One region of the Halomonas sp. G15 genome, then DNA from elsewhere that is predicted to be linked to it. Evidence: predicted binding sites of a transcription regulator. Region 1 holds the regulator's gene; the other holds the start of a gene.

The links. Region 1 encodes sigma-54, which starts transcription at its own class of promoters, with help from an activator protein. Its sites were predicted from a motif close to TGGCACNNNNNTTGCTNT; they were not measured.
Region 2: a site for sigma-54 is predicted at 4,424-4,441, ahead of LWH48_RS09950 (HAD-IIB family hydrolase). Genes of this name have one in related genera too.

Annotation. Positions count from the first base shown of each region.
Region 1 is NZ_JAJSPA010000001.1:263,981-271,099, reverse strand. Features, by position in the region: gene tldD (metalloprotease TldD) at 1-858, shown strand, start outside; gene yjgA (ribosome biogenesis factor YjgA) at 995-1,531, opposite strand; gene pmbA (metalloprotease PmbA) at 1,644-2,984, shown strand; gene LWH48_RS01330 (HPr family phosphocarrier protein) at 2,981-3,250, opposite strand; gene rapZ (RNase adapter RapZ) at 3,253-4,158, opposite strand; gene ptsN (PTS IIA-like nitrogen regulatory protein PtsN) at 4,193-4,660, opposite strand; gene hpf (ribosome hibernation-promoting factor, HPF/YfiA family) at 4,668-4,976, opposite strand; gene LWH48_RS01310 (RNA polymerase factor sigma-54) at 5,167-6,579, opposite strand; gene lptB (LPS export ABC transporter ATP-binding protein) at 6,724-7,119, opposite strand, start outside.
Region 2 is NZ_JAJSPA010000017.1:40,540-47,658, forward strand. Features, by position in the region: gene tenA (thiaminase II) at 1-364, shown strand, start outside; gene LWH48_RS09940 (sugar phosphorylase) at 408-2,210, shown strand; gene LWH48_RS09945 (glycosyl transferase) at 2,242-3,462, opposite strand; gene LWH48_RS09950 (HAD-IIB family hydrolase) at 3,459-4,379, opposite strand; gene LWH48_RS09955 (porin family protein) at 4,613-5,113, opposite strand; gene LWH48_RS09960 (diacylglycerol/lipid kinase family protein) at 5,290-6,159, shown strand; gene LWH48_RS09965 (DMT family transporter) at 6,167-7,078, opposite strand.

The sequences.
Region 1 (7,119 bases):
GGCGGCCGTCGTGAGCGCGGCAGCGCCGGTGGCGGTGGCCGCTATCCCATGTCGCGCCTGCGCGACGAAGGCGTGGCCGAGCGCTACGCGAAGGAGGCGGTACGCCAGGCACTGGTCAACCTGGAGGCGGTCGACGCCCCGGCCGGCCAGCTGCCGGTGGTGCTGGCGCCGGGCTGGCCCGGCATCCTGCTCCACGAGGCGGTAGGTCACGGCCTGGAGGGCGACTTCAACCGCAAGGGCAGCTCGGCCTTCGCCGGACGCATGGGCCAGCGCGTCGCCGCGCCGGGGGTGACGGTGGTGGACGATGCCACCCTGGCCGACCGCCGCGGCTCGATGAGCGTCGACGATGAAGGCACTGCCGGTCAGCGCACACCGTTGATCGAGGATGGCATCCTGACCGGCTACATGCAGGACAAGCTCAATGCCCGGCTGATGGGCATGGCGCCCACCGGCAACGCCCGCCGCGAATCCTTCGCCCACCTGCCCATGCCGCGCATGACCAATACCGTCATGCTGGCCGGGCAGGACGACCCCGCCGATATCCTCAAGAGCGTCAGGCGTGGCCTCTATGCGGTGAGCTTTGGCGGCGGCCAGGTGGACATCACCTCGGGCAAGTTCGTGTTCTCGGCAAGCGAGGCCTACCTGATCGAGGATGGCCGGATCACCGCCCCGGTGAAGGGCGCCACGTTGATCGGCAACGGCCCCGAGGTGATGGGGCAGGTGTCGATGATCGGCCATGACATGGAGCTGGATAGAGGCATCGGCGTCTGCGGCAAGGAGGGTCAGGGCGTGCCCGTGGGCGTCGGACAGCCGACCCTCAAGATTGACGAGCTGACCGTGGGTGGTACGGCATCATGAACGAACGTGCCTGCGCTCGCCCATACGGCGTTGGCGCTCGGCTCGCCATGCTCATTTAGGGCCCCTAAACTCCGTTGGCTCGCCGAACGCCGCCTTGTCTGGCCTTCGCTCGGCGACGTTCCGCGAGGGAAGAGGTCTAGAGTCCTGCGGTATCGCGGATCAGCTTGAACAGCTTGCGGGCGCTGGCCGGGGGCTTGCCCTTCTCGCGCTCTCGCTGGGCGTTGCGGATCAGCTGGCGCAGTGCCTGGCGGTCGGCGTCGGGGTAGTCGGCCACGAAGGCTTCCACCGCGGCGTCGCCCTCGTCGACGAGGCGGTCACGCCACTTCTCGAGGCGATGGAAGGCGTGGTCACGGCGCATCGACTCCTGCTCGATCTCGTCGTGGACGGCACGGATCGCCTCGAGGTCCTCGCGGCGCATCAGCTTGCCGATGTACTGCATATGCCGGCGTCGGCCCTCGTGGGAGCGGATGCGCGTGGTCTCTTCCACCGCGGCGAGCATGTCGTCGGAGAGTGGAAAGCGTGCCCGCTCGCCGGGTGTCATGGCGATGATCTGTTCGCCCAGCGTCTGCAGCGCCTGCATCTCGCGCTTGAGCTGGGACTTGCTGGGGCGTTCGTCGTTGTCCGGCTGCTGAAGGATCTGATCGAGCAGCTCGCGGGGAGATTCCTGGGACATGCCGCTTCCATCGGTTGGGGGCTGGTTGTCCCGACAGTATACCAGCCCGCTACACCGGGCTGAGAATGAACATCACAGGCGTGGCCTCCGGGTCCGCCGAAGGAGGAAAGAGATGACTCAGGCTTTCGATGCCGCCGCCCAGCAGATCCAGCTGGAGAGCCGTTCCCGACAGGCCTTGGAGCTGGCCCGCAAGCTCGGCGCCGATGCCTGCGAGGTGGGCGCCAGCGTCGACCAGGGCGTCGGCGTCAGCGTGCGCGAAGGGGAAGTGGAGACCGTCGAGCTCTCTCGTGACCAGGGCATCGCGGTGACCGTCTATCTCGGGCAGCGCAAGGGCAGCGCCTCCTCCACCGACGCCGGAGAGGCCTCCATCCACGCCGTGGTCGAGAAGGCTATCGCCATCGCCCGCTACACCGGTGAGGATCCCGCCGCCGGCCTCGCCGACGCCGAGCTGATGGCCACCCATCTGCCGGATCTCGACGTGCACCACCCCTGGCCGCTGACCACCGAGGAGGCGATCGACCTGGCGCTGGCCTGCGAGGCCGCCGGTCGCGGCAAGGCGGGAATCAAGAGCTCCGACGGGGCCTCGCTCTCCAGCGGCGAGGGGGTGCGGGTCTATGCCAACAGTCACGGTTTCCTGGGCAGCCAGTGCGGCAGCCGCCACTCCCTCTCCTGCATGCTGATCGCCGAGGACGCCGCCGGCATGCAGCGCGACTACGACTTCACCAGCGCCCGGAACCCCCGCGACCTGCTGGCTCCCGAGCGCGTCGGCGAGAGCGCCGCCGAGCACACCCTGCGGCGCCTGGGCGCCCGCCGGCCGGCCACCGGGCGCATGCCAGTACTCTTAGACCCCAATCTGGCCGCGGGCCTGGTCGGCTCGTTGATGGGCGCCATCGCCGGCGGAGCGCTGTTCCGCCAGTCCTCCTTCCTCTGCGACCGCCTCGGCGATGAGCTCTTCCCCGAGTGGTTCAGCCTGCAGGAGAAGCCCATGGAGATCGGCGCCATGGCCAGCTCGCCCTTCGACAACGACGGCGTGCAGACCCGCGACAATGTGTTCATCGAGAACGGGCGCCTGGCCAGCTACATGCTCTCGGCCTACAGTGCCCGCCGCCTCGGCATGCAGACCACCGCCAACGCCGGTGGCGCCCGCAACCTGCGCATCGCGGCGCCGCTGGCCTCACGCGACGAGTTGCTCGCCCGCATGGGGCGCGGCGTACTGGTCACCGAGCTGATGGGGCAGGGCGTCAATGCTGTCACCGGCGACTACTCGCGCGGCGCGGCAGGCTTCTGGGTTGAGAACGGCAAGATCCAGTACCCGGTGGAGGAGTTCACCATCGCCGGTAACCTGGAGGCGATGTTCCGCGGACTGGCCGGCGTGGGCAGCGATATCGACACCCGCGGAAGCATCCATACCGGCAGCTGGCTGATCGACGAGATGACCGTGGCCGGCAGCTAGTCATCCTCGTCGAAGCGGGCCTCGAACAGCGCCTGCACGGCGTCGAGGGCCGCCTCGGCATCCTCCCCCTCGGCGCTGACGGTGAGTTCGGTGCCGCAGGGGGCGGCGAGCATCAGCAGCGACATGATGTTGTCCGCCTCGCCCTGCATGGCGCCATTGGCCACGCAGATACGTGCGTCGAAGGGCTGGCAGCACTGCACCAGCCGGGTGGCGGCGCGGGCGTGGAGCCCACGCTTGTTGGTCAGGGTCAGCTTGCGTTGCAGCACGCTCAACTTCCTTGATGAGGTGTGGCGTCGGGGCCGGGCAGGGTGTTCTGGGTGCCCAGCTCACGGTGGCGCAGGCGTACATGGGTCTGGCTCTGCGCCAGCTGCATCGCCAGCCGCTCGGCGATATAGACCGAGCGATGCTGCCCGCCGGTGCAGCCGATGGCCACGGTCAGGTAGCTGCGATGGCTGGCCTCGTAGCTGGGTAGCCAGCGGGTCAGCCAGGCGTGGATATCCTCGAGCATCGCCTGGACCAGGGGATAGCCCTCGAGGAAGGCGATGATCTCGGGGTCCTGGCCGGTGAACGGCCTCAGGCGCGGGTCCCAGTAGGGATTGGGCAGGCAGCGGGCATCGAACACCAGATCGGCGTCGAGGGGCACGCCGCGCTTGAAGCCGAAGGATTCCACGGTCAGGGTCAGCTGCTCGGGGCGATGCCGGGCCACCTGGTCGGCGATGCGACCGCGCAGCTCGTGCACCGACAGCCGTGAGGTGTCGATCACCAGGTCGGCCAGGTCACGGATCTCGGCCAGCGCCTGCTCCTCGGAGTCGATCGCCTCGGCCAGCGTCATCTCGCTTCCGCGGGTGAGGGGGTGGCGGCGCCGGGTGGCAGAGTAGCGTTCGATCAGGATGCGTGCGTCGGTGGTGAGGTAGATCACCTGGCAGTCGATGCCGCGGTCACGCACCTCCTCGAGCAGGCTGGGAAAGCGCTTCAGGGCCTGGGGCAGGTTGCGGGCGTCGATACTGACGGCAATCGAGGAGCGAGGGGACTCGGGGTTGCCCAGCTCGTCGATCAGCGAGCCCAGCAGCATGGCTGGCAGGTTGTCGATGGCGTAGTAGCCGAGATCCTCCAGGGCCTGCAGGGCGATCGACTTGCCCGAGCCGGAACGGCCGCTGATGATCACGAGCTGCATGGGGATCTCCTGGTCGTCCTGGCCGAGCGGGTGCTCAGCCCTGTCGTCGGATGGCCTCGATCAGGCCCTCGTGGAGTTCTCGCTGACTGGCGCTACGGCGCAGGCGAGTTCGGGTGTCGACGTCGTTCATGATGCCGGCCACCTGGGCCAGCAGGGTCAGGTGGGCGGCATCGGCCTCCTCGGGCACCAGCAGCACGAACACCAGGTCGACGGGCTCGCCGTCGATGGCATCGAAATCCACCGGCTCGGCCAGCTTCAGGAAGCCGGCGATGGGGGCCTTGCAGTGGGGGCTTCTGGCATGCGGGATGGCCACGCCATTGCCGATCCCTGTACTGCCTAAGCGTTCGCGGGCGATCAGCCGCGCGAACACCTCCTGGCTGTCGAGGCTGGGAGTATTCTGGGCAATGAAGGTGCTGAAGAACTCCAGCACCCGCTTCTTGCTCCCCCCGGGCACATCGAAGAGGGTGCGCTCGGGGGGCAGGATGGTTTCGAGAGACGACATCGTGGACTCAGCGAACGCCGGCGCCCTGGGCGCGGGCCTGAGCCTTTTCCTTGTGCTTGACCAGTTGGCGGTCCAGCTTGTCGGCCAGGGCATCGATGGCGGCGTACATGTCGTTTTCCTGAGCCTCGGCGTGCAGATCGGCACCGGCGGCGTGCAGGGTGCAGGCAGCAGACTGGCGCTCCTTCTCCACCGACAGGGTCACCTGCACGTTGGTGATATTGTCGTAGTGGCGCTCCACGCGCGTCAGTTTCTCGCTGACATAGTCACGCAGGGCATCGGTCAGTTCCACATGATGGCCGGTGATGTTGACTTGCATGACACGCTCCTTGCTCGTTGGTTGTGTTTCGATTGTAACCCTTTTTCCTGCCTTGCATACCCCCGTGCCGACGCCCTGGATGTCGGTCATGACGCGGGTCATGCCAGCCGCTTGCGTTCGCTGGAGGAGGGGATGCCCATGGCCTCGCGGGTAAGCTTTGGAGAGTGCCACGGTGCGGCGCCGCGCGGGGTTATGCCAGCCGCTTGCGTTCGCTGGATGAGGGGATGCCCATGGCCTCGCGGTACTTGGCCACGGTCCTGCGCGCCACCTGGATCCCGGCTTCGTCGAGCAGGCTGACCAGCTTGCTGTCGGAGAGCGGCTTGCGTGGCGGTTCCGCCTGGATCAGCTTGCGGATGTGTGCGCGGATGGCGGTGCTGGAGTGGGCGTCGCCATCGCCCTCGCCGCGGACCTGGCTGGAGAAGAAGTACTTGAGTTCGAATACTCCCCGCGGCGTGTGGATGAACTTCTGGGTGGTGACCCGCGAGATGGTGGATTCGTGCATCTCCACCGCCTGGGCGATATCGGCCAGGATGAGTGGCTTCATCGCCTCTTCGCCGCGCTCGAGGAAGTCGAGCTGGCGGGCCAGGATCTCACGGCCCACTCGCAGGAGGGTGTCGTTGCGGCTGGACAGGCTCTTCATCAGCCAGCGCGCCTCCTGGAGGTGCTCCTTGAGGAACTGGTTGTCGTCACTCCTGACGGCGCGGCGCACCAGGGCGGCGTAATCGGGTTGAATGCGCAGCCTTGGCAGTGCCTCGGGGTTGAGTTCGACGTGCCAGCCACGCCGGTCGTGGAAGGCGACGAGGTCGGGGATCACATAGTCGTCGGTCACGCTGGCAAAGGCACTGCCGGGTCGTGGGTCCAGTCCTCGAACCAGGTTGATGGTGGCGTCGAGCGTGGCATCGTCCACCCCCAGACGCCGTTTGAGCAGGCGTCGGTCGCCGCTGGCCAGGGCCTCCAGGAACTGGCGTACCAGGCGCCGCGCCTGGGGCAGCAGCGGTGTGTCGTCGGGGAAGGCGGCGAGCTGCAGCTGCAGGCATTCGCGCAGGTCGCGTGCGAAGATGCCGGTGGGTTCGAACTGCTGCAGGCGCAGCAGCACCCGCTCCATCTCCGGGCTGCGCAGGTCGGCAAGGCCCTGCTGCTTCAGGCCGTCACGGATCTCGTCGAGGGGGGCGGCCAGGTAGCCGGCATCGTCCACGGCATCGATCAGGCTCTCGGCGATCTGTCGTGCCCGGGGATCGAGGTCGCTCATCGCCAGCTGCCAGGCGAGGTGGCTCTGGAGGCTCTGGCCCTGGGCCTGGCGCTCGAAATCGGGCCCCTCACCGCCGGCGGGCGCGCCCAGGTCCTGGTAGGTGTCGGACCAGTCGCTGTCGGTGACGAGCTGTTCGGGAATCTCGTTTGCCCAGTCGTCTTCCGCGGGCTCCTGAGTGGCCTGCTCGCCGAACCCGTCGTCGAGCTCCAGCAACGGGTTGTTCTCCATCGCCTGCTGGATCTCCTGGCGCAGGTCCAGGGTGGAGAGCTGCAGCAGGGCGATGGCCTGCTGCAGCTGGGGTGTCATGGTCAGCTGGGTGCCGACCCGCAACTGCAGGGATGCCTTCATGGCCATGGCAGGCGTCCTCCTGGCGTGTCGGAAAGCCTTACCCTAGCGCCTGGCCTCGCAGGGCGCAACAATCCTATAAGCAATAATCATGCCATTGATGGATTGCCCGCCGGAATATGAATATAGTGAGGCGCTTGTTCCGGCCGGTGATCACAGGCGGAAGTCTTCACCGAGGTAGACCTCGCGCACCCTCTGGTTGGCGAGGATCGATTCGGCGTCGCCCTCGGCGATGATCTTGCCGTCGCCGACGATATAGGCGCTGTCGCAGATGTCGAGGGTGTCGCGGACGTTGTGGTCGGTGATCAACACGCCGATGCCGCGGGCCTTGAGCTGGCGGATGATGCCCTTGATCTCGCCCACCGAGATCGGGTCGACCCCGGCGAAGGGCTCGTCGAGCAGGATGAAAGCGGGTTCCGTCGCCAGCGCCCTGGCGATCTCCACCCGGCGCCGCTCGCCGCCGGAAAGGCTCATGCCCGGGTTGTCGCGAATATGCGTGACATGGAACTCCTCGAGCAGCTGTTCCAGGCGTGCGCGACGCCCCTCCCG
Region 2 (7,119 bases), on a different contig from region 1:
CGAGCTGCCGGAAGCGCGCGCCACCATGGCCTACACCCGCTACGTGCTGGATACCGGCAACCGCGGCGACCTGCTCGACCTGCATGTGGCCCTGGCCCCCTGCCTGGTGGGCTACGGCGTAATTGCCGACTGGCTCAATTCACGCCCCGCCACCCTGCGCGGCGACGCCAACCCCTATGACGCCTGGATCGCCATGTACGAGAGCGAGGAGTTCCAGGCCGCCCGACGCACCGAGGAGGCCTGGCTCGACGCCCGGCTGGCCGAGGTCACCCCGCGTCGCTTCGACGAGCTCGTCCAGGTGTTCCGCGACGCCACGCGCCTGGAGATCGACTTCTGGCAGATGGGGCTTGATCGCGCCCTGTGACGGCGCAGCGAACACCGGGAGACGCCATCCGGAGGCCCTGACCATGCAAGACCAGCCCCCCTTCACCCCGTCCGTTGCGGTCCCGCTGGGCGCGGCGGCCTTCCGCCGCCGCGCCCACGGCCACCTGGCCTTCCTCTATGGCCCGCGGGCCGACGAGGTGCTGCGTCGGCTGCTGACCCTGCTGGCGCACCAGGCCCCGCCGTCGCCCTCCCATGGTGACGCCGATGCGCCACTCTGGAGCGAGCGCGACCAGTGGCTGATCAGCTATGGCGACAGCCTGCTCGATGGCGAACGCGCGCCCCTCGAGGTGCTGGACGGCTTCCTGGAAGCCCGCCTGGCGGATACCTTCAGCGGCGTGCACCTGCTGCCATTCTTTCCCTGGAGCAGCGACGACGGCTTCTCGGTAATCCACTACCGCGAGGTCTCCCCCGACCTGGGCGACTGGTCCCACGTGCGCACCCTCGCCGGGCGTCACGACCTGGCGGTGGACCTGGTGCTCAACCACGTCTCCCGAGAGTCGCTGTGGTTCGTCGACTACCTCTCCGGCAGCCAGCCGGGGCGCGACTACTTCATCGAGATGGACCCGGCCACCAACCTCTCGGCGGTGGTGCGCCCGCGCAGCTCGCCGCTGCTGGTGCCGGTGCCCACCCGCCGCGGTACCCGCCACCTCTGGGCGACCTTCTCCGAGGACCAGATCGACCTGAACTTCGCCAACCCCGACGTACTGCTGGAGTTCATCGGCATCCTGCTCTTCTACCTGGGCCAGGGCGCCCGGGTGATTCGCCTCGATGCCATCGCCTACCTGTGGAAGGCGGTCGGCACTCCCTGCATCCACCTGCCCCAGACCCACGAGGTGGTGCGGCTGCTGCGCGCGGTGGTGGACCATGTGGCGCCGGGCACCCTGCTGCTCACCGAGACCAACGTGCCCCATCGCGAGAACCTCAGCTACTTTGGTTTGGAACGTCTTGCAGACGGGGGCCTGGAACATCTTTCCGACGAACACTCCCCCGAAGCGCATCTGGTCTACCAGTTCCCGCTACCGCCGCTGCTGCTACACACCCTGACCAGCGGCGAGGCGGGCACCCTGGCGGCCTGGCTAAAGAGCCTGCCAACCCTGCCGCCCGGCTGCGGCTTTCTCAACTTCACCGCCAGCCACGACGGCATCGGCGTGCGCCCGCTGGAGGGCTGGCTGCCCCCGCACGAGATCGAGACGCTGCTGGAGCTGATGCACCGTTTCGGCGGCTTCGTCAGCATGCGCACCCGGGACGACGGTAGCGACAGCCCCTACGAGATCAATATCACCTGGTTCGACGCCATGAAGGGCACCCGTCGCGGACCGGATCCCTGGCAGGTGCAGCGCTTCCTGTGCGGCCAGCAGCTGATGCTCGGCCTGCAGGGCATCCCGGCGCTCTACCTCCACGTGTTGACCGGCACCCTGAACGACCTGGAGGGGGTGGAGCGCAGCGGGCGCCTGCGCTCCATCAACCGGCGCCGCTGGCAGCGCGACGAGCTGGAGCTGCTGCTGGACAGTCCCGACACGCCGACGAGGATGGTCTTCGAGGCGCTGACCCGCCGCCTGGCGGTGCGCCGCCGCGAGCCCTGCTTCCACCCGGACGCCCCCCAGCGAGTGCTGGAGACGCCGCCCGAGCTATTGGCGCTGGAGCGCGGCCCGCTGCCCGAAGGGCGTCGCCTGCTGGCGATCCACAACGTCACCGACGCCCCCCAGCCGCTGGCGCTGCCCGCCCTGGCCGAGGGTGACTGGTTCGACCTGCTGGAGGAGGCCCCCTGGGTGCCGGTGGCGAGCCTGGCGCCCTATCACTGCCTGTGGCTGGTGCAGCAGCCCTGAGCGATGGCAGCATCGCTCGAGGGGGCGGTGGCTACACCTCCCCGCGGTTATCGGCCTCCACGGCGTCGTGGAGCCGCTCCGGCAGGTCGGGGATCGCAGAGCGCACCCGGTTCCAGCTGGGGATGAAGGGGCGCTCGCCGGGATTGTCGAGGAAGGCGCTGCCGGCCTCGAGAAGGTTGGCGGCGAACAGCTCCACCGCCCGCTCCTCGGCATGGCGATCCAGAGTGAGGCCGTTCATCACCGCGTCGTGGTCGTATGCCTCGATCAGGTCCAGGGCCAGGCGGTAGTAGGTGGCCTTGAGGGTGCGGAAGCCCTCGGCGCTGAAGGTCACCCCCTGGGTCGCCAGCTTGCGGTAGAGCGCCTTGGCGATATCCAGGCTCATCCGGTTGAGGCCGGCCGAAGCGTCCTCCTCCGAGACCGGCTGGTGCTTGTGGTCGTAGGCATCGGCCAGGTCCACCTGGCACAGCCGCTTGGTGGAGTAGTTACGATGTACCTCGGAGAGCACGCCGACCTCCAGCCCCCAGTCGGCGGGGATGCGGATGCCGTCGAGTACCTCGGCGCGCATGGAGAACTCACCGGAGAGCGCATACCGGTAGCTGTCCAGGTACTCCAGGTAGGGCAGCGGCCCGTGCATCGCCTTGAGCGCGCGCAGTAGCGGCGTGACCATCAGCCGCGCCACCCGCCCGTTGAGCCGCCCCTCGGCGATGCGCGGGTAGTAGCCCTTGCAGAACTCGTAGTTAAAGTGGGGATGGGCCACCGGATAGAACAGCCGCGCGAGCATGCCGCGCTCGTAGGTGAGGATGTCGCAGTCGTGCAGCGCCACCACGGCGCCACGCCCGGAGGCCTGGACGAAGCCGGCGCAGAACCAGACGTTGCGCCCCTTGCCCGGCTGGCGCGGCGAGAGCCCCTGGGCGTCCAGCTCCTCGTCGAGGGCGCTCAACCGCGAGCCATCGTTCCACAGGATGCGATGGTGCTGGGGCAGGCAGGCGAAGAACTCGCGGGCCCGCAGGAACTGCTCCCGGTCGGCCCGGTCCAGCCCGATCACCACCTCGGCGAGATAGGGCACCCGGCGGAGCTCCTCGACGATCGCCTCGAGGGCGGGCCCCTCCAGCTCCGAGTAGAGCGAGGGCAGGATCAGGCTCATGGGGCGGCGGCGCGAGAAGCGCACCAGGTCCGCCTCCAGAGATTCCACCGGGCGCCGGGTCAGGTTGTGGAAGTCGGTGATGATGCCGTTCTGATGGAAGTCGCTCATGCGCTTGCCTCCTCGCTGGCTGCCTCACGGGCCGAGACCCCCGCCGGACTTAGCCGGCGGTCGGCTCGCCCCCACCAGTAGGCCACCCCCTCGGCCCAGCCGCTGGGGCCGGTCGCCTCGCTGCGATAGAGCGCCGGCTGCGCCGGCTCCACCGGCAGGCCATGGCAGCCGCGGATCACCACCGCCTGGTCCACCGCTTCGAGCATGGCGATATCATTGGGTCCGTCGCCCAACGCCAGGGTCAGCGGACGGCGGCCGCGCAGCGCCTGGTAGCGCTCCACCAGCCAGGCCACGGCGCTGCCCTTGTGGGCCTCGCCGGTGGCATGCCAGAAGCGCCCGCCGCGCACCAGCCGCAGTCCGTCGCCGGCCAGCCCCGCGCGCAGCGCCTCGAGTCCGGCCTCGTCATCCTGCCAGACCAGCGGCTCGCTGCCCTCGCGCATGCGGGCCAGGCGCGCCTCGGCCTCGGGCAGGCCGGTGAAGTCCACCAACTCGTCGAGCGACATCTCGCTCATGGTGGTGAAGGTCACGCCCAGCCGCTCACGCCACACCGCCAGGCGCTTGCGCACGAAGCCGATATCCACCCCCAGGGTGCGAATAGCCAGGCCATCGGGGCCGGGGCGGTCGATGCGCGCGTGGCACCAGGCCGGTGGCAGGCCGACCACCGCGCCGTTCTCGGCGACGAAGGGGGTATCCCCAAGGCCTATGGCCTGGCGCAGCGGCACGATCTCACTGCGGGTCTTGCTGGTCACCGGGATCACCGGCACCCCTAGCCGCCTTAACTGGGCCAGCCAGGGCCGGGCGGGGCCCCAGTCATAGCTGTGATGGTCGAGCAGCGAGCCGTCCAGGTCGCTGAACAGCAATCGCGGCGTCAGGGCCGCATCGCGGCCGGTGTGCGTCGTGGGGCGAGGATCGGTCATGACAGCTCCCGGGCGGTCGACTGGGGCACATGCCCCTCACTGCTGATGCACAGGACATGCCAGCTCGCACAGGGCTTGCCAGCTTGCCGTTCCGGACGTATCGGCACCACATGCCGCGCAAACTCGCGCTGCGACGGCCCGCGGATGCACCATGACCACGCACCGCCTGCACCAACACAAGGCGCCCCGAGGCGAGAGCCTCGGGGCGCCGGGTCACCGTGATCCCTGATGGATCAGAAGCGGTAGCGCACACCCACGCTTGCCGCATCGAAGGTGTACTGGTCCTCGTCGAGGTAGCGCATGTAGTCGGCACCCAGTGCCACATTGGGCGCCACATCGAACTCGGCACCGGCACCGTAGGAGAAGCCGGACTCGCTGTCGACATCGAAGTCCACGTCGGTCATGCCGGCCAGGCCGTAGAGGCGGAACTCCTGGGAAACCGGCAGGATCCCCTTGGCATAGAGGCCCACCAGGGAGTCGAGCTCCACGCTCCCATCGGAGCCGCCACCGCCCAGGTGGCCCTCCACGGCGAAGTAGTCGTTGAACTTCAGGCCGCCGTTGACGCGCAGGCCGGTGCCATCACGGCTGTCGGCACGACCATCGGGATCGACCTCCCAGAACATGGCGTCACCACCCACATAGCCCTGAGGATAGGGAGGCTGCTGGGCCTGGGCAGCGGTGGCGCCGGCGGCGAACAGGGCGGAAGTCAGAGCGGCAATGGTCAGGGTCTTCATGACGTACTCCTCATTAATGAACACCGTTTCCTAACGCCGATAAGTGTGGTCCCTCTACGACAATGTATCAAGGGACAAATGTGTAAAGTTGCGCTACGCCGCGTCGGCGACTGGCGACATGCCGCCCACCTGCCCTCCCGGCTATACTGAGCCTTCACGCTGGACAGGACCCGAGGATGCGCCACTGGTTGATCGCCAATACCCGGGCCGGCAACGGCTCCCGCGGCGAGGGCTTCTGGAAGCCACGCCTCGAGCGCGCCGGCATCACCTCGCTGCAGGTGCGTGATCTCGCCGAGGATGATTGGGAGACGACGCTTGCGGCCGACGATATCGTGCTGGTCGCGGGCGGCGACGGCTCGGTCAACCGGGCTGCTCGCGCGTGTCATGCCTGCGGGGCCATCCTGGGCGTGCTGCCGTCGGGCACCGCCAACGACTTCGCCAGGAACCTCGGCCTGCCGGAGGATCCCGATGCCCTCTGCGAGCTGGTCGCGCGGGCCCCGATCGCACGGGTCGATGTCGGCTGGCTCGATGACCAGCTGTTCCTCAACGTGGTCCACGTAGGCCTCGGCACCCTGCCAGCCACTCAGGCCTCACCGCGCCTCAAGCGCTGGCTGGGGCGCTTCAGCTATGCCGCCGTGCTGCCTCAGCTGCGTCGCCTGGGGCTGATGCGGGGCTTCCAGGCGCGCCTCGAGATCGACCACGAGATCCTCGAGGAGCGCTGGCTGTCGCTGGCCATCGCCTCCGGGGCCTTCTTCGGTGGCGGTTCAAAGGTGCCGGGCGCCTGTGCCCGGGATGGCCACCTGACCCTGGTCGTTGTGCGCCCCCGACCCTGGTGGCGGCTGCTGTGGACCTTTATGGTCACTCGCCTGCTCGGCCATACGCCGCAGGATGACGACAGCGTGCTGGTGCGCCGGCCGTCGACATGCCGCATCGCCATGCATCACGGGCACCGGGTGACCGCCGACGGCGAGTCGTTGGGCCACTTCCGGGAGCTGACGCTACGCGTCGAGCCTGCGGCGCTACGAGTGATTGTCGGGCCCTGCTGAGCCGCCCTCACTCCTGCTTCGACAGCCCGAGGATCACGATGCCCGCCAGTACCATACCGCCCCCCAGCAGCTGAATGGGCGACAGCGTCTGGCCGAGGATCAGATAACCCAGGACCAGCGCCGCCACCGGCTCCATGTTCATCGCCGGGGCGTTGCGCGCCATGTCCAGGCGCGGCACGCTGATGAACAGGATGGAGAAGGCCACGCCATAGAAGAGTCCCAGCGCGGCCAGCCCCCAGGCACCGGCGAGGCTCTGAGGAAGATCCATGCCACCCGGAACCAGGCCGGCGGCGCCAGCCGCCAGCATGCTGACCAGCACCGTGAGCATGGTCAGCAGGCTGCGTAGGGTGCTGCCCACCTCGGCCAGGCGATGTTCGGTGATCCACAGCGCCCAGGCGAAGACGAAGGCGGCCGCCAGCCCCAGCCCCACGCCGAGGAACCAGTCGGGGCCCATGGCATCGGGGTCGGCGAGCCAGGTCGGCACGTCCAGCACCACCACTAGCCCGGCGAGAATCACCCCCATGATCAATGCCGCTCGCGCTGTCGGGCGCGGCCCACCCATCGCCCAGCTGATCAACGCCAGCTGGATCGGCAGCGTATTCATCAGCAGCAGCGCCACCACCACCGGGATGCGTGCCACCGCCGAATAGAGTGAGAGGCTCTGGACTACCACCAGCAGCCCCACCAGCAGCTGCCAACCGGCCGTGCCGGCCGGCAGACGCAGCGACTTGCGCTGAAGCAGCACCAGGGTACCGAGCACCACCACCGCCACGCTGGAGCGTACCAGGATCGCCAGCAGCAGCCCGGTGCCCTCATCGAAGGCGACCCGGGCGGCGACATGATTGGTGGCAAACAGCGTGGCCACGCTGCACAGCAGCGTGATGGCCAGCGGGCGAGGGAGAGCGGTAGCTTGCGACATGGGGCTTCCTTGCATGAACGGTCTGGCGGCAGGGCCTTCGC